4 regions of the Streptomyces sp. NPDC048291 genome follow, and region 1 is predicted to be linked to each of the others. Evidence: riboswitches for the same ligand, from Rfam matches in the RefSeq annotation. Region 1 holds a riboswitch; each other region holds the start of a gene.
The links. A riboswitch is a leader RNA that binds a small molecule or an ion and turns the genes downstream of it on or off. The one in region 1 is predicted to bind S-adenosylmethionine.

Region 1 (4,202 bases):
CTGCTCGGCTACGCGGTCGCCAACGCCACGTCCCCGCAGTCGCTGGTGGGCGCGTCCGGGGCGATCTCGGCGGTGCTCGGAGCGTTCCTGTACCTGTTCCCCAACGCCCGCGTGACCAGTCTCCTCCCCTTCCTCTTCTTCCTCCCGCTCCGGTTCCCGGCCTGGGTGGTCCTCCCGTTCTGGGCGGCCCTCCAGTGGGTGGCCCTGAACCAGGCCCCCTCCGGCCCCGGCGTCGCCTACCTCGCCCACCTGGTCGGCTTCGGACTCGGGTTCGGGTACGCGTGGGTGCGGTACAGGAAAAAGAAGGGCGCGAAGCGCGGCCTTGGAAGGGTGGTGGTGGGCGACGGGCGGGCGACTAAAGTGAAGGTCGCCCCAGCTCCGGCACCCGAGGGAGAGAACCAGCCGTGATCACCGCGATCGTCCTCATCAAGACCAGCGTGGACCGGATCCCCGAGATCGCGGAACGGATCGCCGCGCTGGAAAGCGTCAGCGAGGTCTTCTCCGTCACCGGCACGTACGACCTGATCGCCATGGTCCGGGTGAAGCAGCACGAGGACCTGGCCGAGGTCATCCCCGGCTCCATCAGCAAGATCCCCGGCGTGGAGGCCACGGACACGCACGTCGCGTTCCGCACGTACTCCCAGCACGACCTGGAGGCGGCGTTCGCGATCGGCCTGGACAGCTAGAAGACGCCGTCGGCTGCAGCGCGCCTTTCTTTTGGGGGCGCGGGGAACTGCGCGATCAGCCCCCACCGGCCCGCAGCGTGGTCCCCCGCGGGTGCGTCGTGGCTTGTCGCGCAGTTCCCCGCGCCCCCAAGAAGGTGGGTCAGCTCACCGCCGGGACGCAGCGGCCGTCCTCCGTACGGTAGGACCACTTGGCACCGTCGGTCACCAGTTCCCGTACCGCCGTCACGAAGCGCTCCACGTGTTCGTCCGGCGTCCCCGCCCCGAAGCTCACGCGGATCGCGTTGAGGGACTTCTCGCCCGGTGCCGCCTCCGGCGCCCCGCACTCGCCCTGGGTCTGCGGGTCGGAGCCGAGGAGGGTCCTGACCAGCGGGTGGGCGCAGAACAGGCCGTCGCGGACGCCGATGCCGTACTCGGCGGAGAGGGCGGCGGCGAAGTGGCTGCTGTTCCAGCCCTCCACCACGAAGCTGATCACGCCGACGCGGGGCGCGTCGTCGCCGAAGAGGGAGAGGACCCGGACCTCCGGGACCTCGGCCAGCCCCGCCCGCACCTTCTCGATCAGGTGCCGCTCGCGGGCGACCAGCGTGTCGAAGCCGGCCTCGGTGAGCGCCTTGCAGGCGGAGGCGATGGAGTAGGCGCCGATCACGTTGGGCGACCCCGCCTCGTGCCGCGCCGCGCTCTCGTGCCACTCCACGGCCACTCCCCCGTCCTCACGCCGGGTGACCTTGCGGCTGGCGCCGCCGCCCGCGAGGTAGGGCTCGGCGGCCCGGAGCCAGTCGGCGCGGCCGGCGAGGACGCCGGAGCCGAAGGGGGCGTACAGCTTGTGGCCGGAGAAGGCGATCCAGTCGACGTCCAGGTCCCGGACGGAGACCGGGTGGTGCGGGGCCAGCTGGGCGGCGTCCAGGACGATCCGGGCGCCGTGCGCGTGGGCGGCCGCCGCGAGTTCCCGTACCGGCCACAGCTCGCCGGTGACGTTGGACGCGCCGGTGACGCAGACCAGGGCCGGACCGTAGGGGTCGCGGGCGGCGAGGGCGCGTTCCAGGGTCTCGACGGCCTGCCGCGGGGTGCGGGGGGCGTTGAGGTAGGTGACCCGGGCGTCCTGCCACGGCAGCAGGGAGGCGTGGTGCTCGGTCTCGAAGACGAAGACCTGGCAGTCGGCGGGGAGGGCGCGGGCCAGGAGGTTCAGGGAGTCCGTGGTGGAGCGGGTGAAGACCAGCTGGTCGTCGGGGCGGCAGTCGAGGAACTCGGCGACGGTCCGGCGGGCGTTCTCGAAGAGGTCCGTGGAGAGCTGGGAGAGGTAGCCGGCGCCGCGGTGGACGCTACCGTAGTAGGGGGCGTACGCCGCGACGTCGTCCCAGACCCGCTGGAGGGCGGGGGCGCTGGCCGCGTAGTCGAGGGCGGCGTAGGCGACCTCGCCGCCGGTGACCAGCGGGACGGTGACATCCCGGCCCAGAACAGGCAATGGGGCACAAACGGACTGGGCGGAGGCAGCGGTGGAGACGGACATGACGGAGCTCCTGTGAGGGTAAGCGGAACCGCCGCGCCGGACGGTGTGTCGACGGCACGGGGAAAGCTGAAAAGGGGTACGCGGAGGCGGGGCTCTACGCCCTATCGCATTCGCTTGCTCACAGAAGGCTCCCTCGTACGACCAGGACCCCTGGTGCTTCGAGGGGTCCGCGCTTGCCGTAGACCTCGCTGCCTACGGCCTGGTCTTCACCCGGGGCACCCCGCCACGGACGGAGGGTTGCCGGACAGTCGGCCGGGGCCTCATGACTGTCACTCATGACCTGAAAAGGAACCTAGGCGAAGTGATCGCCGCCGCGCAACTTCTGTCCGGATGACGGGACAGGGGAGTTTCTCTTTTCTCCGCCGCGACGGCGATCAGCCGCGACGGCGCGGTCCGGTGGTGCCGAACCGCGCCTCGGACCGACGACCGCGGTCCCTACCTGTGCGTCGCCGCCGCCCAGCGCACCAGCGTGCGCTTGGCCGCACCCGAGTCGATCGAGTCGGCCGCCTTGGCCATACCCGCCCGCAGTTGCTCGGCCAGCGACCCGGTGCCCGGGTCCAGGGCCACCAGCGCCGCCGCCGAGTTCAGCAGCACCGCGTCCCGTACCGGGCCCTGTTCGCCGTCCAGGAGCCTGCGGGCGACCTCCGCGTTGTACGACGGGTCGCCGCCCCGCAGCGCCTCCACGGGGACCAGGTCGAGGCCGGCGTCACGGGGGTCGAAGGTCTCCTCCGTGACCTTGCCGTCGCGGACGGTCCAGACGCGGGACGTGGCGGTCGTCGTCAGTTCGTCGAGGCCGTCGTCGCCGCGGAAGACGAGGGAGGAGTGGCCGCGCTCGGCGAAGACGCCCGCGACGACGGGGGCCATGCGGGGGTCGGCGACGCCGACGGCCTGGGCGCGGACCCGTGCCGGGTTGGTCAGCGGGCCGAGGATGTTGAAGACCGTGCGGATGCCCAGCTGGCCGCGCGCGGCGCCCGCGTACCGCAGCGCCGGGTGGAACTTGATGGCGAAGCAGAAGGTGATGCCGGCCTCCTCGGCGACCTCGGCGACCCGCTGCGGGGTCAGGTCGAGGTTGACGCCGAGCTTCTCCAGGACGTCGGAGGCCCCGGACGCGGAGGAGGCCGCGCGGTTGCCGTGCTTGACGACCTTCGCCCCGGTGCCGGCCACCACGAGCGCCGACATCGTGGAGATGTTCACCGTCTTCGCGCCGTCGCCGCCGGTGCCGACGATGTCGACCGTACGGCCCGGCACCTCGATGACGTTGGCGTGCTCGTACATCGTGCGGACGAGCCCGTTGATCTCCTCGACGGTCTCGCCCTTGGCCCGCAGGGCGACGACGAAGCCCGCGATCTGGGCGTCGGTGGCCTGGCCGCGCATGATCTGGTCCATCGCCCAGGCCGTGGCGTCGGCGCTCTGGTCCTGGCCGTACAGCAGCGCGTTCAGTACCTCGGGCCAGGAACGGCCCGCCGCGGTGTCGCCTCCAGCGGGGGTCACAGCGCTCATACGGCCGCTCCTGATCGTCGTACGCCACATATCCGGTTTCCACGCCTACCCTATCCAGCTCCGGGCACCGCGAAGGGCCCCCGTCCGATGTACGGACGGGGGCCCTTCGGCTGTGGCGTGGCGACGCGGTCGATCAGTGGTGGCCGTGGCCGCTCGTGATCTCCTTGTACTCCTCGACGGTGGGCTTCGGGATCTGGTTGTCCTCGCCGTAGTAGGCGCCGCTCAGCTTGGCGCGGAGCTTCTCGGACCCCTTGATCTTGCGCTCGACACCGTTCTCGTCGACCGCCGGGCCGATCTGGGCCGGCTCGTACTGGTGGTGCGCCGTGAGGGTGTGCAGCTGCTCCTGCGAGAGCGGCTCGTGGACCTCGATGAACTCACCGTGCGGCAGCCGCTTGATGATGCCCGTCTCGCGGCCGTGCAGCACCTTGTCGCGGTCCCGGCGCTGGAGGCCCATGCAGATCCGCTTGGTGGCGATGAACGCGATCACCGGTCCGGCGAAGAAGAAGATCCGG
Region 2 (4,202 bases), on a different contig from region 1:
TGGACCAGCTCCAGCGCGGGCTGGTTGGTGGCCGCGTTCGGGAACCAGCTGATGGTCAGGGACAGCTTCTTGCCGGCCATGGCTCGGATGCCGTCGCTACCCGTCTTCCAACCGGACTGGTCCAGCAGGGACTTGGCCTTGGCCGCGTCGTACGCGAGGTCCGAGGACAGGTCCGTGTAGTCGGGTGTGGTGTGCGCCAGGACGCTGGTCGCCGACCGGGTGCCGGTCGGGAAGACGGTGGCGGCGATCTGTTTCCGGTCGACGGCGGCCGAGATCGCCTGCCGGACCTTCGTGTCCTTCAGCAGGGGCCGGGAGTTGTTGAGCCCGAGGCCGAACACCACTCCGGGGTTGGCCCGGCTCCGCAGGGTGACCTGGCCGCCCTTGAGCGCCGCCTCGTCGGCCCTGCCGACGCTGCTGATGGCGTCCACCTGCCCGGACTGGAGACTGCCGGCCCGCACCCCCGCCTCGGGCACGACCTTGAACACCAGCCGGTCCAGGTAGGCCTCGCCCTTCTTCGTCCAGAGCGAGGAGCCCCAGTCGTACCCGGTCCGCCTGTCCAGGGTGATCGACTGGTTCTGCACGTACTGCTTCAGCACGAACGGCCCGGACCCGACCACCCCGTCGCTGCACTTCCGCTGCGGGCTCTGCCTGATGCTCGCCGAGGACTCGATGCCCAGCGAGTGGGTCGAAGTCGCCTGCAGGAACTGGGCGTTGGGCTGCTCGAAGGCCACCTTGACGGTGAGCGGGTCGACCGCGGTGGTGCTCTTGACGCCGCTCAGGTAGCCCTCGGCGAGGGTGCCCAGGGCGCCGAGCCTCGGCACCGCGTCGAAGTTGTCCTTGACCACCTGCGCGGTCAGCTTCGAACCGTCGCTGAAGGTGACTCCGGACCGCAGACGGAATGTGAACGTCCGCGCGTCGGCGCTGATGTCCCAGCTCTTGGCGAGCCACGGCACGATCCTGCCGGTCTTCGGGTCCTGGTCGGTCAGGGAGTCCACGATCTGGCGTACCGAGTAGATGGTGTCGTTGCTGCCGACCTGCTGCGGATCCAGGCAGCCGGCGTCGGAGCCCACCGCGAAGGTCAGGGTGCCGCCGGACTTGGCCGGGCCGCTGCCGCCGCCGGAGCCGTCGTCGCCCGAACCGCACGCGGTCAGCAGGACGCTGGTGGTCAGGAGCGCGGCCAGGGGCGCCCATCGGATGGTTCTGAAATCCGGGAGTGCTCTCACGGAGGGGTCTCTCCTACTCGTGTCACCCAGGCGCGACCGCGCAGGGAAGTGCGGTGCGGGGACGGGCAGGTGCGTGCGACCCGGGCGGATCGAACCCGGCCGGGGATGCGCTGCGCAGACAGGGGGTTGGCATGCCGACGACACCGGGAACCGGCGGCGGGCGGAACGGCGGCGCGATGACGCCGTGGCCGGTGACGGAGGTCAGCCGGCGCCGGCCGCGCGGGTCAGACCCGACAGAGGCAGCTGGTCGAGCGCTTCAGATCGATGTGGCGCCGGCGCGAGAGCCTGGAGTACGCCGTGGCGTCGGTGGGGGAGGCCGCAGGATCGACGCTGTGCCGCATGCCGGTCCCTCCCCTTCTCCGGCCCCGGTCACGGGGCCACGCGCTTGCGGGAGTCGTCGGTGACCCCGCCGGGCTTTCACCTGGAGCACCCCACCGCGCGGGAGGGTTGCCGGTCAGCGAGCCAGGGCTTGACGCTGACACTCAATGCCGTTGGTGATGCTACGGACCGGTTTTGTCGTACGTCAATGCCACGACCTGACGCCCCCTCCGGGAGGCAGGGGCCGTCTCACGGGCCGGGACGGACGGTGGACGCACCTTGTTCCGCGTGCTGTGCTCCGGTCATGGAGACCGCAGGTCGGGCACACGCCCTGTGGCTCGGCCCGGCACGCGCTCACGGATGGAATCGCCACCGGCCCTCGGAGACGACGTCCACCTTGCCGTCCCTGACGCGGATCGCCGTGTCGTCGTCGATGAAATAGACCGGGAAGTCCGCGCGCGAGGCGATGCGGTCGGCCCACGGGTCGTCCCGCTCGGGGAAGTCCGGCGAATACAGGTGGGGCTTGAGATACCAGTCGAAGAGGCCGAACGGCGGCTCCACGGTCGTCGCCCCGAGCACGTGGAGGTCCGGTGTGTCCCCGATGACGTCGGCCGAATGGGCGGTCAGGTTCCGGCTGAAGATCATGGAGCCGGCGCTGACTCCCACGTAGACCCGGCTCGCCAGCGCCTCCAGGAAGCCGTCGGCAAGGCCGTTGCCGGTGATGCTGCGCGCGAGGTGGTAGTGGTTGCCGCCCTCGACGTAGATGACGTCGGCGTGGAGCAGCCGGTCGAGCACCAGCTGCCGGGGCAGGCCGTTCAGCTCCAGGACGTCGAACTCCCGCCAGCCGAGACCGTGCAGTCGGTTCATGTCCGCGAGGAACCATCCGTGGTCCCCGGGCTCGGCGACGGACGCCGTGGGAACGAACACGACGTTGGCCGACGAGAACGGCTTGCCCAGCATGTCCCGCAGCGCGTCCCGCAGCGTCTCGTTGCGCAGGCCGCTCGCCGTCAGCAGAAGGTTCATCGAGCGAGCCAACCATGATCGGGGGACGCGCGCAACGAACCAGCGAACGGCCCGACCTCTCGGTGTGGGAGCGTGCTGGTGGCAACGCCGAGGAGTACCTGTTGATCTTCGGCTGCCCCGAGCAGCTCGCGGCCCGGCGGGACGGCCGCCCCCCCCACATCACCGGAGTCACCGCGTGAACCAGCCGAAGGAGAGCCGCCCATGACCACCTTCCCCACCGCGCAGGCCGTGCGGACCACCCCCGAGGGTCTCCTGTGGGAGCCGAGCGAACGCTGGGTGCGGGGCCGCAAGGGCGAGGTCACGGTCGTCGACAGCCGCCACCCCGTCCTCGTCTGGGAGCCGGGTGTTCCCGTACCCCTGTACGCGTTCCCGCGCGCGGAGGTGCGCGAGGAACTCCTGCGTCCCGCGGAGAACCCGCCGACCGGCACCCACACCGGCTCGCGGATCTTCTACGACGTCGAGGTCGACGGCGAGCTGCTGGCGAACGCGGCCTGGACCTTCCCGGCCGCCGACCTGGCCGGCCACATCGCCTTCGAGTGGTTCCGGCGCGTCGGACGGGGCCTGGACCACTGGTACGAGGAGGAGGAAGAGATCTTCGTCCACCCCCGTGACCCGCACAAGCGGGTGGACGCCATCCCCAGCAGCCGTCACCTCGTGGTCGAGATCGACGGCACGGTCGTCGCGGACACCCGCCGCCCGGTCCTGCTCTTCGAGACCGGCCTGCCCACCCGTTACTACGTCCCGCGCGAGGACGTCCGCCTCGACCTGCTCGAAGCCACCGACCACCACACCGGCTGCCCCTACAAGGGGACCGCCCGGTACTGGTCGTGGCGCGGCGAGGCCGACGTCCCGCCCGACGTCGTCTGGAGCTACCCGGACCCGTTGCCCGCGGTCGGCGCCGTCAAGGGGCTCCTCGCGTTCTACAACGAGGCCGTCGACATCACCCTCGACGGCGAACGGCTGGCGCGCCCCGTCACCCACTTCACCAAGGCGCTCACGGAGCGGCAGCGCACCTGAGGACCGGCGCGAAACCGCGGACGCGGTCCTTGTGCACGATCCCGGCTGGACGCCCTGCTGGAGCACGCCGGGACCCTGGACGACCCCGGGCAGGTCCGCCGCAGCCTCAACGAGTGGCACGACACGGTACGTGCCGCCGCTCACAACACCACCGTCTGGTCACTGCTGCACACCGTCGACGCCCAGGTGAAGACCAGCGCCCCTGGCGGACCCGCACGGTCGAGGACACCTTCGACGCGACCCTCGGCGAACACCGGGCGATCACCGAGGCGATCCGGGAGGACGACGCCGAGACGGCCCGGCTGCGCATGCTCGCGCACCACGAACACGACCGGGACACGCGCATCCGGCAGAAGGTGCGCCGGGACACCGGCGGTGGACTGCCGCCCGGCTGACGGCGGTCGGGGACGGCGGTCCGGGACGGCCCGGGTCGGTCCGGCAGCCCGTTGCGGGTTGCCGTATGCCCGGTCGTCTGGAAAGTGCGCTCTTGTCATGACAGGGCGGGACGGCGGACTCTGGCAGCAGGCACGGCGGTACGCGTACCGGACGTCGGATCCCCGACGGCCCTGAGGCGGCTCAGGAGGCTCCCGGATGTCGGTTTCACCGGAGTGCGGCATCGAT
Region 3 (4,202 bases), on a different contig from region 1:
GCGAGCGCGCGGGCGATGGCGACGCGCTGCTGCTGGCCGCCGGAGAGCTGCCGGGGGTAGGCGCCGATCCGCTCGCCGAGGCCGACCCGTTCCAGGAGTTCCTTGGCGAGGGCCTGGGCAGCGGGCCTGCTGAGCCTCCCGGTGGCGGCCGGGGCGGCGGCCACGTTGTCCAGCACGGTCAGGTGCGGGAAGAGGTTGAAGTTCTGGAAGACGAAGCCGATCCGGCCGCGCTGGGCCAGGATGGCGCGCTCGCTCAGCTCCTTGAACCGGTCGCCGTGGCGCTTCACGCCGATCGGCTCGCCGTTGACGCTGACGTGGCCGCGCTCGGGCTTCTCCAGGTGGTTGATGACCCTGAGAAGCGTGGACTTGCCGGAGCCGGACGGGCCGAGGACGACGGTGACCTCGCCCGGGCGGACGGTCAGGTCGATGCCGTCGAGGACGCGGTGGGCGCCGTACCACTTGTGGACGCCGTGGATCTCCAGGGCGGCGGGGGCCGTCTCCAGGGTGTCGGTGGTGGTCATACCGCGGCCTCCCGGCGGATGCGGGCGCGCAGGTCGGTGAGGCCGGCGCGGAGTTTCTGCAGGGGGGTCGGCGGCAGCGCGCGGGTGGCGCCGCGGGCGTAGTACCGCTCCACGTAGAACTGGATCACGGAGACGACGCTGGTCAGGATCAGGTACCAGACGGTCACCACCAGGAGCAGCGGCACGATGTCACCGGGGTAGGTGGAGCCCATGCTCTGCGCGGAGCCGAAGAGGTCGAGCAGCGAGACGTAGAAGACCAGCGAGGTGCTCTTGATCAGGCCGATCAGCTGGTTGACGTAGTTCGGGGTGATCGACCTGAGCGCCTGCGGGAACACGATCTTCCGGAACTGGTAGCCCTTGGGCAGGCCGAGCGCGGCGGCCGCCTCGTGCTGGCCCTGATCCACGGAGAGGATGCCGCCGCGCACCACCTCGGCCGCGTAGGCGGCCTCGTTGAGGCTGAGGCCGATGACGGCGACGACCATGTCGGTGGCGAGCCTCGACTCGTCGAAGGAGAAGAAGGCCGGCCCGAAGGGGACACCGATGCTCAACGTCTTGTACAGGGCGCTGAAGTTGTAGAGGAAGAGCAGGACCACGATGAGCGGTATGGAGCGCAGCGCCCACACGTAGGTCCAGCTGACCGCGCGCAGCACGGGGCTCCTGGAGAGCCGGGCCAGGGCGAGCAGGATGCCACCGAGCAGGCCCAGCACCGCGCTGTAGGCGGCGACTTCGAGGGTGATGGCCAGTCCGTCGAGGATGGTCGGGCGCAGGAACCAGTAGCCGAAGCGGTCCCACTGGTAGAAGGGGTTGGTGACCAGTCCGTGGGCGAACTGGGCGACGAGGACCAGGGCGACCGCGGTGGCGATCCACCGTCCCGGCCTGCGCAGCGGCAGAACGCGCTGTGCGGCGAGGGGTTCTGACGGTTCGTCGGCGGCGGGGGGCGCCTCGGGGGCGGCGATCGTGGCGCCTGGGGGTTCACTCATGGCGGGCTCCGGCGGAGTCGGACACCCACGTGTCCCACGGCGGAGGCCGCGCACCGGGCCGTGTTCGGGCACGGAACGGTGCGCGGGGGCGCGCGGGGCACGGGGCTGGGCGGACGGCGGCACACCGGGCGGCCGGTGTTTCGACGGGGACGCTGGGGTGCGGAACTGCGGGAAACCGGCGGGAAGGCCTGGTCAGACCCGACAGCGGGCACAGCCCGGTGCGGTACACGCGCTACACAGGGCGCTGTTGACACGGAGCAGGTCGACGGCGCGGTCGGCGACGAGCGGGCTCCGGTACGGGCGTACGCAGCCCTCGGCGCGGCGCTGGGCCGTCCTGGAAGCTGCGTACATGTCCGTCACCTGTCACTGTCGTGCCGGCCCCGGAGGGGCCTCGCGCTTACCGAATCGTCGCTTGCCGAAACGTCGTCGGTCCGGTCGTCACCTGGGGCACCCCACCGCGGTGCGAGGGTTGCCGGTCAGCAAGCCAGGGCTTGACGCTGACGCTCTTGACCGTTCTGAGCCGTAAGTAAGTCAGTTGCCCGAACGAATGTCAACGCCTGTCCGATGGGCGAAACGGTCCGGACCGCTCTCACCTGCGCGGACCGCGGGGAGCGTCCGCCGCGTGGCCTGCCCAGTCCAGGATCTGGACAGCCGCGCCGGCGGCCTCCAGGCCCCGGCAACGGCCGTGGTGGCGGCGGGCGATGCCGTCGAGGTCGAGGTGGACACCGAAGGCCGGATGGGCGGCCAGCCGCCGGGCGTAGGCCCACAGCACCGGGTGCCCGGCGACGGCGTGCACGGCGGCGGCGTCCAGGTGGTTGCGGTGCACGGTGTCGAGTTGCACCAGGGCCACCCACAACTCGATGTCCGCCGCGGTGAGTTGCCCGCCGACCAGGAACTCCACCCCGGTCAGCCGGCGCTCCAGCCCGTCCAGGGCGGCGAGCAGCACCTCCAGCGCCTCCGGGTCGCCGCCCGCGCTCCCGGCCTGCTGAGCGGCCTGCTCGATGTCCTCGGCGCAGAGCCGCTCGACGGCCTCGATCTCGGCCTCGGCGCCGCACGGGTAGAGCCGGGTGACACCGTCACCGAAGTGCTGGTCCAGGTCGCGCAGGATGTCCCGGCTGTGGGTGCTGACGATCCTGCCGGACCAGCCGTCGCTGAACACCGGAGCGAGGGCCGGTCCCGAGTAGCGGTGCGCGCTGGCCTCGTACAGCGGGCGCAGCGCCGTGTGGCCGCCGTCGGGACGGTCCGGGACGGCGGGCAGGAAGGTGACCGGACAACAGTCGTCCAGGGCCAGCAGGCTGTGGCCGACGGCGATGCGGAGGCCGTCGGGACAGGCCGTGGAGAGGTGCAGCCGGTAGCGGCGCGGCACGGCGTAGTGGCCGCTGCGCGCGTCGCGGCCGATGCGGCCCCGGAAGGCGGGGGCGGTGCGGACGGACGGCAGGGCGGCGAGTGGAGTGATGGACATGCGTCTCCCCGGGGGCGGGCGGGCGCGCGGACGTACGCGCGGCGGAAGCGTTCGTCGGTGGGTTCTCGGTGAGCCGTGGACCGGTGGGCCGCGGCTCGGCGAGGGGGGGCTCGGCCAGAGGGACTCACCGAGAGGCATCTCGGTGAGCCGTGGCTCGACGGGCCGTGGTGTCTCCCGGCGGGTGGGGACCCGCCCGTACGGCCGGGGCCGGCCGCTCAGTCTCTGCGGCCGGTCGCGCCACACATCCGCAACAGGTCGATGTGGCGGCGGGAGGTGAGCAGGGGGGCCGTCCAGGGTGCGGGGCTCTCTCGGCGCTGTCGGCCGGTGAGCGTGCGCAGGCGACCCATCGTTCCCTACCTTTTCACTAGGATTCCCACCTGGAGTGTCGATCGGCCCTCGCCCGGCGTCAAGGGGGCGTCCACGCCTGGGACACCGGGCCCCGACTTGCCGCCGGCCGGCCGGGGCGGTGCGCTGGTGGCGGGGGCCGAGTGACAGGAGCCGGAGCCGATGACCGAGCCCCCGGGTCCCGGGCCGGTGCCGGGTGCCGTACCCGAGACCTTCGCGTTCCGCTGCGGGCGGTGCGGCCACGGCTGGGAGGCCACCTTCCAGGCGGTGTTCTTCACCGACCCGGTCGCCGACCCGGAGCTGCAGTCCACCCTGGAGTACGTCGACGAGGCCGGCCGGGCCGTGCCGTCGCCGCTCTCGGACGCGGTGTGCCCGCGCTGCGGCAGCCGGCGGGTGCGGATCACGGCGGCCGGGTCATGACGCTCACCCGAATGGCACGTGCGGGTGGTCGGCGCTCGTGGCCGGTGGTGGCGTGGAGGGACGTACCGGCGCCGTCCGCCCGGTGACGTACCGCGTTCCCGAGGAGGCAGTCGCGATGACCCGTCGTCCGTCCCGACCCGCGCGTGTGCTCGCCACGGCCCTGGCGACGGGGACCCTGCTCGCCACGGCGGTGGCCTGTTCGGACGGCAGCGGCTCCCCCGAGGCCGCGGCCGTCTCCCCCGCCGCCGAGCGCTCCCCGGCCCCGTCGCGCACCCCCGCCCTCACCGGCCCGGGGGCGCAGGCCGCGCTGATCACGCCGGCCGACATCGAGGACGACTGGCAGTTGGCCAACGACGCGGCCACCTGGCGCAACCAGATGCTGGTCGGGAAGGTCGACGTCGCCGAGTTCCTCAACGCCAAGTCCGACGCGGCCGACTGCCAGCGGCTGCTGGACAGCCTCTACTCCGACACCCT
Region 4 (4,202 bases), on a different contig from region 1:
GCCGGTGTCCCCGGCCGGCAGCCGGCCGCCCTCGGCCCGCCGTACCGCCTCGCGGTCGCCGTCGCCCAGCGCCGCGCACACCCACACGGCGTTCGCGTCCGGCCCGATGGCCGAGAGCCCTGAGACCAGCCCGCCGCCGCCCCTCCTGGCGTGCAGCGAACCGTCTTCGCGCAGGTCGTACGAGACCGGGCCGCGGTTCGAGGCGACCAGCACCTCGGCACCGCCGGTGGAAGCCATGGGGGAAGCCATACGCGTCAACCTAGCCCGGCCCGTAAACGCTCAAACGTACGGCAGCGCCCGACGCGCCGCCGTATACGGCCGTACGGCGAACTCACGCCACCTTGCGTTCGGCGTACTCCGCGATCTCCGCCATCGGCGGCCGTTCCTCCGTGTCCACGGAGTACGTGCGCGGTTCGAAGCCGTCCTCGCCCCGTTCGAACTGGGTGAGGGAGGGGCGGATCAGGTGGCCGCGGGCCAGCCGCAGCTGGGCCGTGCGGTAGATCGCGGCGGACATCCGGCCGAGGGCCTGGCCGTCCTGGTGGCGGTGCTTGCGGACGCCGACGTCGACCTGGGCCAGCGCGTCGAGCCCGACCAGGTGCAGGGCGTCGACCAGCATGCCCAGCTCCACGCCGTAGCCGACCGGGAAGGGGAGCTGTTCGAGGAGCGAGCGGCGGGCCGCGTACTCGCCGCCGAGCGGCTGGACGAAACCGGCCAGCTGCGGCCAGTGCATGTTCAGCAGCGGGCGGGCCATCAGCTCGGTGACCCGGCCGCCCTGTCCGGCGGCGCCGCCGAGCGGGCGGTCGTACATCGCCTTGACCAGGTCCACGTCCGGGTCGGTGAGGAGCGGGCCGACGATGCCGGTGACGAAGTCGGAGGAGAAGTCGCGCAGGTCGGCGTCGATGAAGCAGACGACGTCACCCGACGTGACGAGCAGCGAGCGCCAGAGGACCTCGCCCTTGCCGGGGACGGCGGGAATGCGGGGCAGGATCGCGTCGCGGTGCACGACGCGGGCGCCGGCCGCCGCGGCGACGGCCGCCGTGCGGTCGGTGGAGCCGGAGTCGACGACGACGATCTCGTCGACGAGCGGCACCTGCTGCATGAGGTCGTGGCGGATGATCGCGACGATGTCGCCGACGGTCTCCTCCTCGTTGAGCGCGGGCAGCACGACGCTGACCGTCTGCCCGGAGGACCGTTTGGCGGCCATGACCCGGTGCAGCGGACGATCGGTTACGGACCAGGAGCGGGTGGCCAGCCAGCGCTCGACTTCTTCCAGCACGGTCAGCGGCTCCTCACTGTCACGGCCACACGGGGACGTGTGATCCATCTCGCGGTTCGGACGACTCTCTCAACTGTCCTGGCCTTCGGTTACAGTCTTGAACAACGCCGATGACCATCGCATGTCCTGGGGTCACCCGGCGTTGACAACCGCATACCGCTCATCCAGAGGGGCAGAGGGAAACGGCCCGTTGAAGCCCCGGCAACCCTCCAGTCGGTTCTCGTAGATCGCCGATCAGTGTCGATCGCTCGCGAGGCTCCCGGCTAGGGAAGGTGCCAAATCCGTCTCACGGCGAGATGCGTCGTGAGGAAGATGAGGAGAAAGGGCCTCGCCTCACATGGCTGCGCAGACTGTTGCACCCACCACCGACTCTACGACCGTCGACCTCGGTCCCGCCGCTGCCCTGAGCTGCCGCGAGTGCGGTCACCGGGTGCCACTCGGCCCGGTTTTCGCCTGCGAGGAGTGTTTCGGCCCGCTGGAGATCGCGTACGACTTCTCGGCCTACGACACCGAGGAACTCCGCAAGACGATCGAAGCGGGTCCCGCGAACATCTGGCGCTACGCGCCGCTGCTGCCCGTCCCCGCGGACGTGGCGACCAAGCCGAACATCAACCCCGGCTGGACCAAGCTCGTCCAGGCCGACAACCTGGCGCGCGAGCTGGGGGTCACCGGCGGGCTGTACGTGAAGGACGACTCCGGCAACCCGACGCACTCCTTCAAGGACCGCGTCGTCGCCCAGGCCGTCGAGGCCGCCCGCGCCTTCGGCTACACCACCCTCTCCTGCTCCTCCACCGGCAACCTGGCCGGCGCGGTCGGTGCCGCCGCCGCCCGGGCCGGCTTCCGCTCCTGCGTCTTCATCCCGCACGACCTGGAGCAGGGCAAGGTCGTCATGGCCGCGATCTACGGCGGCGAGCTCGTCGGCATCGAGGGCAACTACGACGACGTGAACCGTTTCTGCTCCGAGCTGATCGGCGACCCGGCCGGCGAGGGCTGGGGCTTCGTCAACGTCAACCTGCGGCCGTACTACGCGGAGGGCTCCAAGACCCTGGCGTACGAGATCTGCGAGCAGCTCGGCTGGCGGATCCCGGACCAGCTGGTCATCCCGATCGCCTCCGGCTCGCAGCTCACGAAGATCGACAAGGGTCTGCAGGAGCTGATCAAGCTCGGTCTCGTCGAGGACAGGCCGTACAAGATCTTCGGCGCCCAGGCCGAGGGGTGCTCGCCGGTGTCGGTGGCCTACAAGGAGGGCCACGACGTGGTCCGCCCGCAGAAGCCGAACACCATCGCCAAGTCGCTGGCCATCGGCAACCCGGCCGACGGGCCGTACGTCCTCGACATCGCGCGGCGCACCGGCGGTGCGGTGGAGGACGTCACCGACGAGCAGGTCGTCGACGCCATCAAGCTGCTCGCGCGGACCGAGGGAATCTTCGCGGAAACCGCCGGCGGAGTGACGGTTGGAGTCACCAAAAAGCTCATTGAGAATGGGTTGATTGATCCGGCAAAGTCGGTCGTTGTACTCAACACCGGTGATGGACTGAAGACGCTGGACGCGGTGGCGGGGACCGGACTCACCGCGACCATTCGCCCGAATCTGGAGTCTTTCCGCGAAGCCGGGCTCGCCTGAGTCCCCCGAGAAATAGGGCGTTGCCCAGACCGGAGGTAAAAACGTGAGCGTCACCGTTCGCATCCCCACCATCCTGCGCACCTACACCGGTGGTCAGGCCGAAGTCGCCGCCGAAGGGGCCACCCTCGGCGAGGTCATCTCGGACCTGGAGAAGAAGCACACCGGGATCTCCGCGCGCGTTCTCGACGACCAGGGCAAGCTGCGCCGGTTCGTCAACGTGTACGTCAACGACGACGACGTGCGGTTCGAGCAGGGCCTGGAGACCGCCACCCCGGACGGCGCCGGCGTCTCCATCATCCCGGCCGTCGCCGGCGGCTGACCTGCTGACCTGCTTGACAGGCTGATCGAATGACCGAACATTACCTTCGGTAACGCCGATCACCGACTGTTCATCTGATTGCCCCCTCCGTGAGAGAAGCGGAGGGGGCAATTCTGTGTGGTTGAGCGCGGTAGAGTTGGGGAACACGGTCCCGATCTCCAGGTCGGGAGCCCCGTATTCGATACCGCGAGCCCGACAAGAAGTAGCCAAAGTGCGCGGGTTATATGCGGCTTTTGTGACCTTTACGGGGCCCGACTTGCCCTGAATTCGGCCGAATTCTTGCTACATTCCGGACCCCTTCCGTCCAGAATTCTCGTCCGATTGACCTGTTGCAGACGGCAGTTGGACAGATACATTCAGCCGCGGTCGACGCGTTCCGGCGCACGCCCCCAACCAATGGGGGGTGAGGTCTGACCCGGATCCGCGAAGTGTGGATCTGTGCAAGGGCCAGTAATAGGGGAGTTAGGCATGGCTCAGGGCACCGTCAAGTGGTTCAACGCGGAGAAGGGGTACGGCTTCATCGCGGTCGACGGTGGTGCGGATGTTTTCGTCCACTACAGCGCGATTCAGATGGACGGCTACCGCACCCTGGAGGAAGGTCAGCGAGTCGATTTCGAGATCTCGCAGGGCCAGAAGGGGCCGCAGGCGGACATGGTCCGGCTGGCGACCAGCTGAAGCACGCGCCGACTGACAGCGACGTTCTTCTGTACTTGTCCGAAGGGCTCGTGCCTCCCGGGGCACGGGCCCTTCGGCATGCCCGGGCACGCCCCGCGCGGGCCGGACTCAGGGGGCCCGATCCCCGGGAGGCGCTTGCGCCCGCCCGTCACCCGACCACCACCCCTCAACGAGCACTCGCTTCGCGAGCGCGCCTTGCACTCTCGATGGGCGAGTGCTAATCATTGGCGTTAGCACTCTGAAGGTGAGAGTGACAACGAAGGACCGGGTCGGTGAGGCCCGCAGGCCGGGTGGGGCAAGAAACCCAC

Region 2: it holds a riboswitch for S-adenosylmethionine, as region 1 does, so the genes downstream of both, ACGF5O_RS32620 (putative leader peptide) here and ACGF5O_RS02230 (aminotransferase class V-fold PLP-dependent enzyme) in region 1, are expected to answer to the same signal.
Region 3: it holds a riboswitch for S-adenosylmethionine, as region 1 does, so the genes downstream of both, ACGF5O_RS09300 (amino acid ABC transporter permease) here and ACGF5O_RS02230 (aminotransferase class V-fold PLP-dependent enzyme) in region 1, are expected to answer to the same signal.
Region 4: it holds a riboswitch for S-adenosylmethionine, as region 1 does, so the genes downstream of both, thrC (threonine synthase) here and ACGF5O_RS02230 (aminotransferase class V-fold PLP-dependent enzyme) in region 1, are expected to answer to the same signal.

The regions. Positions count from the first base shown of each region.
Region 1 is NZ_JBICZC010000001.1:519,632-523,833, reverse strand. It holds gene ACGF5O_RS02240 (rhomboid family intramembrane serine protease) at 1-408, shown strand, start outside; gene ACGF5O_RS02235 (Lrp/AsnC family transcriptional regulator) at 405-686, shown strand; gene ACGF5O_RS02230 (aminotransferase class V-fold PLP-dependent enzyme) at 826-2,190, opposite strand; SAM riboswitch class IV at 2,355-2,471, opposite strand; gene trpD (anthranilate phosphoribosyltransferase) at 2,626-3,690, opposite strand; gene ACGF5O_RS02220 (cytochrome bc complex cytochrome b subunit) at 3,824-4,202, opposite strand, start outside.
Region 2 is NZ_JBICZC010000012.1:446,099-450,300, forward strand. It holds gene ACGF5O_RS32615 (ABC transporter substrate-binding protein) at 1-1,223, opposite strand, end outside; gene ACGF5O_RS32620 (putative leader peptide) at 1,448-1,564, opposite strand; SAM riboswitch class IV at 1,600-1,713, opposite strand; gene ACGF5O_RS32625 (peptidase E) at 1,896-2,564, opposite strand; gene ACGF5O_RS32630 (hypothetical protein) at 2,579-2,743, shown strand; gene ACGF5O_RS32635 (DUF427 domain-containing protein) at 2,766-3,581, shown strand; gene ACGF5O_RS32640 (hypothetical protein) at 3,695-3,976, shown strand; gene egtA (ergothioneine biosynthesis glutamate--cysteine ligase EgtA) at 4,173-4,202, shown strand, end outside.
Region 3 is NZ_JBICZC010000003.1:379,436-383,637, forward strand. It holds gene ACGF5O_RS09295 (amino acid ABC transporter ATP-binding protein) at 1-521, opposite strand, end outside; gene ACGF5O_RS09300 (amino acid ABC transporter permease) at 518-1,501, opposite strand; SAM riboswitch class IV at 1,890-2,013, opposite strand; gene ACGF5O_RS09305 (glutathione S-transferase C-terminal domain-containing protein) at 2,091-2,963, opposite strand; gene ACGF5O_RS09310 (hypothetical protein) at 3,471-3,728, shown strand; gene ACGF5O_RS09315 (hypothetical protein) at 3,844-4,202, shown strand, end outside.
Region 4 is NZ_JBICZC010000007.1:189,328-193,529, forward strand. It holds gene ACGF5O_RS20360 (trehalose-6-phosphate synthase) at 1-237, opposite strand, end outside; gene ACGF5O_RS20365 (glucosyl-3-phosphoglycerate synthase) at 332-1,276, opposite strand; SAM riboswitch class I at 1,434-1,595, shown strand; gene thrC (threonine synthase) at 1,614-2,900, shown strand; gene ACGF5O_RS20375 (ubiquitin-like small modifier protein 1) at 2,944-3,219, shown strand; gene ACGF5O_RS20380 (cold-shock protein) at 3,688-3,894, shown strand.